2 linked regions of the Streptomyces venezuelae ATCC 10712 genome follow. The protein of the gene in region 1 interacts with the protein of each later gene in a pairwise test. Links are inferred from orthologs where the notes say so. Each region holds a gene or a part of one and is shown on either strand. Other genes may lie near its edges.

The links.
Region 2: the proteins of ung (region 1) and ndk interact in binary tests that used the Escherichia coli proteins (3 or more experiments, as listed by UniProt). The link is inferred for Streptomyces venezuelae ATCC 10712 from one-to-one orthologs.

Annotation. Positions count from the first base shown.
Region 1 is NZ_CP029197.1:1,029,350-1,032,514, forward strand. What follows is about bases 128-2,979. They hold ung (uracil-DNA glycosylase), read right to left. Parts: upstream 1,970-2,979; coding sequence 1,286-1,969; downstream 128-1,285. Other genes in these bases: DEJ43_RS04400 (hypothetical protein), read left to right, coding at 230-709; DEJ43_RS04405 (tetratricopeptide repeat protein), read right to left, coding at 743-1,216; DEJ43_RS04415 (ABC transporter substrate-binding protein), read right to left, coding at 2,086-2,979. Outside these bases: more of DEJ43_RS04415, read right to left, coding at 2,980-3,165. UniProt on the Escherichia coli protein: Excises uracil residues from the DNA which can arise as a result of misincorporation of dUMP residues by DNA polymerase or due to deamination of cytosine.
Region 2 is NZ_CP029197.1:2,591,207-2,594,355, reverse strand. Bases 1-2,836 are described here. They hold ndk (nucleoside-diphosphate kinase), read left to right. Parts: upstream 1-1,129; coding sequence 1,130-1,543; downstream 1,544-2,836. Other genes in these bases: DEJ43_RS11840 (rod shape-determining protein), read left to right, coding at 1,796-2,815; DEJ43_RS11850 (DUF4233 domain-containing protein), read left to right, coding at 698-1,063; folC (bifunctional tetrahydrofolate synthase/dihydrofolate synthase), read left to right, coding at 1-692. Also shown: rod shape-determining protein MreC, read left to right, coding at 2,894-3,149. UniProt on the Escherichia coli protein: Major role in the synthesis of nucleoside triphosphates other than ATP. The ATP gamma phosphate is transferred to the NDP beta phosphate via a ping-pong mechanism, using a phosphorylated active-site intermediate.

The sequences.
Region 1 (3,165 bases):
GGCGGGCCCACGACGGGCCCGCCACCGACCGGTCCGAGGGGGGTCGACGGGATCGAGGGGACCGGTCGCCGCACTTCTCCGGTCAAGGTCGGCCCCGCCCTCGGGTCGAGGCCCGCCCTCGGGCCAAGGCCCGGCCCCGGGTCAAGGCCCCATCCCCGGCTCACCCCTACGGGGCATTCCCCGCCGGTAGCGGCGCGAAGATCCACGCCGGGCCAGCAGAGTGACGCGGGTGCATGGAACCCGAACCACAGCGAAGATCCTGGTCGGAGCGGCCGTGGCCGCCCTCGCGGGCTGCGTCTCGGTGGACACCCCGCCGACGGCGCCCGGGCCCGCCCCCGCCGCGGAGACCGTGAGCCCCGGCCGGGACGTGGCCCCGCTGATCGTCGAGGGCCCGGCCCTCGAAGCCCTCGAAGCGGCGCTGCCCGCTCCCCCGTCGTCCGCTCCGCCCCGCGCGGCGCCTCCGGCCGAGCCGCACCGGAGGGCGGCCCCGGCCCGTCCGGCGGCGCCGCGCCCGGAGGCCGTACCGCCACAGCGTGAACGGCCCGCCCCGGTGACCCGCCCAACCCTTCCGCGCCTGCCGGAACTGGGCGAGCTCCCGAAGGACCCGCCGGTGTCCCGGGCGGACGTCTGCGAGCTCGGCGAGCGGTACGGCGGCTGGGCGCCCGGCAGCGACCAGTCCAGGATCTGCCACGGCACGTACGGCCGCTAAGGCGCTGCGGCCCGTCCCCTGACTCCCCCCCGGTCACTCCCCCCGGAGCCGTAGCTCCAGGCGCTCGATCGCGGCCCGCACCCCGTTCCCGTAGCCGTCGTCGTCCAGGTGGTCCGAGGCGGCGCGGGCCCGGTCCAGGTGGACCCGCGCGGCGTCGGGCCGCTGGAGTTTGACGTAGTCGGCGGCGAGGTTGAGGTGGAGCGAGGGGTACAGCGCCCGCAGGGCGATCGCCGAGCCGTGCTCGGCCAGCCGCTCCTCCGCCAGGCCCTCCGCCGCGCTCAGGGCCCGCAGGTCCCAGGCGAGCTCGGTGTCGGGGTCGTCCTGGGCGTCCGCCATGTAGTGCGCGAGGGTGCACCGGTGCAGCGGGTCCCCGTCGGGGCCGATCTGCTGCCACAGGATCCCGAAGCGGTTGCGGGCCTCCTCGCGGTCGCCGCCGTGGAGCAGCATCATGGCCTGCCCGATCCTGGTCATGACCCCGTCGTCCGACACCTGCTGCTGCTCGGTCACCGCGACCTCCACCCGCTCACCACTGGGAGAGCCGACGCTAGCCGCACGCGGCCCGGATCCGGCCGAGGCTCAGCCGAGGTCCGGGATGCGCCAGTCGATCGGCTCGTGGCCCTGGGCCGCGACGGCCGCGTTGATCTGGGTGAACGGATTCGATCCGAAGAACTTCTTCGCCGAGAGGGGCGAGGGGTGGGCGCCCTTCACGACCACGTGCCGCTCCTCGTCGATGAGCGGCAGCTTCTTCTGCGCGTAGTTGCCCCAGAGGACGAAGACGGCCGGGTCGGGGCGCGAGGCGACGGCGGTGATCACCGCGTCGGTGAACTTCTCCCAGCCCTTGCTCTTGTGCGAGTTCGCCTCGCCGGAGCGGACCGTCAGCACCGCGTTGAGCAGGAGGACGCCCTGCTGGGCCCACGGCATCAGATAGCCGTTGTCCGGGATCGGGTGGCCGAGCTCGGCCTGCATCTCCTTGTAGATGTTGCGCAGGGAGGGCGGTGTCTTGACCCCGGGCCGGACGGAGAAGCAGAGCCCGTGGCCCTGCCCCTCGCCGTGGTACGGGTCCTGCCCCAGGATCAGGACCTTGACCTTGTCGTACGGGGTGGCGTCGAGCGCGGCGAAGACCTCGTCCTTCGGCGGGAAGACCGGCCCCCTGGTGCGCTCCCCCTCGACGAACTCGGCGAGCTCGGCGAAGTACGGCTTCGCCAGTTCCCCGCCGAGAACATCCCGCCAGGACTCGGGCAGCACGCTGATGTCGGTCACGGTGAACAACCTCCGGTGGACGTTCCTGATCTACGTCCCAGAACCTACCGGGGGCCACTGACAGTGGCCCCCGCGGTCCCCGCACCGGCCGAAACGGCCGGTGCCGGGAGGTCCTGCTACCAGCTGGCCCGGCGGTAGAGCTCCCAGACCTGCATGACCGTCTGCGGGTCGAGGGCGCGCTCGCCGCCGCCGATGTCGTCGGCGGCCGCGATGTACAGCTTGCCCTGCCACAGCGGCAGCAGCCGGACGTCCTGGACCATGATCTCCTGGGCCTCCACGAACTCGTCCGTGACGGCTCCGCGGTCGCTCTCGCGGCGGGACTTCGGGAGCAGCTCGCCGGTGATCCGGGGGCTCACGTAGGGCGTGCCGAGGACGTTCTCCTTGCCCAGGAAGGGGGCGACGAAGTTGTCCGGGTCCGGGAAGTCGGGGAACCAGCCGCGGCCGAAGACCGGGTACTCGCCCTTCTGGTAGCCCGCCTGGAAGTCCTTCCACGGCTTGCCCTGGAGGGTGATCTTGAACAGGCCGGACTCCTCCAGCTGGCGCTTGAGCTCCTTGAACTCGGCGGCGGTGGAGGAGCCGTACCGGTCCGTGGTGTACCAGAAGGTCAGCTCGACGGGGTCGGTGATGCCGGCCTCGCGGAGGATCTTCTTGGCCTTCTGGGCGTTCGGCGAGCCGTAGCGGTCGAAGAACTTGGTGGTGTGGGCGGCGATGCCCTTGGGCACCATCGAGTACAGGGGCTCGGCGGTGCCCTGGTAGACCTTGTTGACCAGTTCGTCGCGGTTGACGAGCTGGGCGACGGCCCGGCGGACGGCCGGCTTGGCGACGGTCGGGTCCTGGGCGTTGAAGACGAGGTAGCGGATGTCGGCGCCGGTCGACTCGACGATCTGGAGGCCCTTGTTCTCGGGCTTGTCGTCCTGGAGTGCGACGACCTCCTCGGCGGTGAGGCCGCGGTAGGTGGCGTCGATCTCCTGCTTCTTGAGCGCGGCGACCATGGCGTCGGACTCGTCGAAGTAGCGGATGGTGACTCCGCCGTTCTTGCGGTCCGCGAAGCCCTTGTAGGTGGGGTTCTTGGTCAGCTCGGCCGTCTCGCGCTCGGTGTACTTGTCGAGGACGTACGGCCCGGAGCCGGTGACCTTGCCGTCGGTGCGGAGCCGGTCCGCCGGATACTCGGCGGGGTCCACCAGCGACATCGCGGG
Region 2 (3,149 bases), 1.6 Mb from region 1 along the record:
TCGGGGCGGACGCGACGGTCGCCCGCGAGGGCATGGAGTTCGGCATCGTCTCCCGCGAGGTCGCGGTCGGCGGCCAGCTTCTCACCCTGCGCGGCCTCGGCGGCGAGTACGACAACGTGTTCCTGCCGCTGCACGGCGCCTACCAGGCGCACAACGCGGCGGTGGCGCTCGCCGCGGTCGAGGCCTTCTTCGGGATCGGCGCGGAGCACGCCCGCACGCTGGACCCGGACACCGTCCGCAGGGCCTTCGCGCAGGTGGCCTCGCCGGGCCGGCTGGAGATCGTCCGCTCCTCCCCGACGGTCGTCCTGGACGCCGCGCACAACCCGCACGGCGCGCGGGCGACGGCGGAGGGCATCAGCGAGGCCTTCGGCTTCTCACGGCTCATCGGCGTGGTCTCGACGAGCGGGGACAAGGACGCCAAGGGCTTCCTGGAGGCCTTCGAGCCGATCTTCGCGGAGGTCGTGATCACGGCGAACTCCAACCCCCGGGCCACCGACGTGGACGCGCTCGCCGCGGTCGCGGTCGAGGTCTTCGGCGAGGACCGGGTCGTCGTCGAGCCGCGTCTCGACGACGCGATCGAGGCGGCCATCACCCTCGCGGAGGAAGAGGCCGAGTTCGGCGGCGCGGGTGTCCTGGTGACCGGTTCGATCTTCACGGTCGGCGATGCCCGGCTGCTGCTGCGGAGGGGCTGACTCCCATGCGTACGCTCTGTTCCTCCACGCTCATCGGCGAGTTCTTCGTCATCGGCTTCGCCGGGCTCGTCGCCATGAAGGACGACGGCCTCGCGATGTCCACCGTCTGGTGGGTCTGCGGTGTCGCGATGGTCGTCTCGGTGCTGCTCTGCGGGATGGTCACCCGCCCCGGCGGTGTGCAGCTCGGCTGGGCCCTGCAGATCGGCCTGATCCTCAGCGGTTTCGTCGTGCCGACGATGTTCTTCCTCGGCGCGGTCTTCGCCGGCCTGTGGTGGGCCTCCGTTCACTACGGGCGACGGATCGACGACATCAAGGCACGGTGGGCCGAGGCACAGGCCGCGGGGGCCTCGGCAGGGCCTGACGCTGCGTAATCGAGGGGCGTGCGGGGCCTGTAGCCTCGGAGGTCCCGCACACCGCTTTTCCGAAGGAGTTCCCCCGTGAGCCAGCGCACGCTCGTCCTGCTCAAGCCCGACGCCGTCCGCCGTGGCCTGATCGGCGAGATCATCGGCCGTATCGAGCGCAAGGCCGGCTGGACCCTGGCGGCCCTGGAGCTGCGCGAGCTGGACCAGGAGACCCTGGAGCAGCACTACGGCGAGCACAAGGGCAAGCCCTTCTACGAGCCGCTGATGGGCTTCATGTCCTCCGGCCCCGTCGTCGCGCTCGTCGTCGAGGGCGAGCGGGTCATCGAGGGCGTCCGCCAGCTGGCCGGCCCGACCGACCCGATCGCCGCCGCGCCGGGCTCCATCCGCGGCGACTTCGGCACCATCGTCCGCGAGAACCTGATCCACGCCTCCGACTCCGAGGAGTCGGCCCTGCGCGAGCTGAAGATCTTCTTCCCGGGTCTCGTCTGAGCCGCGTCCCGCCGGTCCGGCTCTCACCCGGCCGCTGCTGACTCCACGTCAGCCGAACGCAGCACCCTGCTGGGGCGACCGAAGGAATTTCGGTCGCCCCCAGGCATATGAACGCCGATCCCGGGAACGGATCGCCGCGTCCTACCGTCACCTGTACAGAGGTGGACCACCGCGCGGTATCCGGGCGGGCGGCACTACGATGGAAAACTCCACGCCGCACCACTCTCAGCCATGGGAAACAAGGGGAACTCTATGTCGTTCATCGGCCGTGACATGGCTGTCGACCTCGGGACCGCCAACACGCTGGTGTACGTCAGGGGTCGAGGCATCGTCCTGAACGAGCCGTCGGTCGTCGCCATCAACACCAACACCGGCGGCATCCTCGCGGTCGGCGCGGAGGCGAAGAAGATGATCGGCCGGACTCCCGGCAACATCGTCGCCGTACGCCCTCTGAAGGACGGCGTGATCGCCGACTTCGAGATCACCGAGCGGATGCTCCGCTACTTCATCCTCAAGATCCACAAGCGCCGCTACCTGGCCCGTCCCCGCGTCGTCGTCTGCGTGCCCTCCGGCATCACCGGAGTCGAGCGCCGCGCCGTCATCGAGGCCTCCACCCAGGCCGGCGCCCGTCAGGTGCACATCATCGAGGAGCCCATGGCGGCGGCCATCGGCTCGGGCCTCCCGGTCCACGAGGCCACCGGCAACATGGTCGTGGACATCGGCGGCGGCACCACCGAGGTCGCCGTGATCTCCCTCGGCGGAATCGTCACGGCACAGTCGATCCGGGTCGCCGGCGACGAGCTGGACAACGCGATCATCCAGCACATCAAGAAGGAGTACTCGCTCCTCCTCGGTGAGCGCACCGCCGAGCAGATCAAGATCACCATCGGCTCCGCGTACGACATGGACAAGGACGAGCACACCGAGATCCGCGGCCGCGACCTCGTCTCCGGTCTGCCCAAGACCGTGGTCATCTCCGCCGCCGAGGTCCGCAAGGCCATCGAGGAGCCGGTCAACGCGATCGTCGACGCCGTGAAGACGACCCTCGACAAGTGCCCGCCGGAGCTCTCCGGTGACGTCATGGACCGCGGCATCGTTCTCACAGGTGGTGGCGCCCTGCTGCGCGGTCTCGACGAGCGCCTCCGCCGCGAGACCGGCATGCCGATCCACATCGCCGAGGACCCGCTGGACTCGGTGGCGCTCGGCTCCGGCAAGTGCGTGGAGGAGTTCGAGGCCCTCCAGCAGGTCCTCGACGCCCAGCCGCGCCGCTAGCACCACCCGTACGGCCCCACGAGAGAACAACCGCACAGCCGAACAACCGAACCACGAGGAAAGGCACGGCCGCCGCACGTGAGGGACACACGAGAGAGCCGGCTGCTCCTGGTGCTGCTGATCGCCATCGCGTTCGCACTGATCACGGTGGACATCCGCGGCGGTCAGGAGTCACCCGTCGACGGTGCCCGGCAGGCCGCAGCGGCGGTCTTCGGGCCGGTCGAGAACGGTGTGGCGGCCGCCGTCGACCCCATCGGCAACGCCATAGGCGCGGTCCGGGACTCCGGCGAGCGGCACACCCGGATCGCCGCCCTGGAGAAGGAGAACGCCGAAC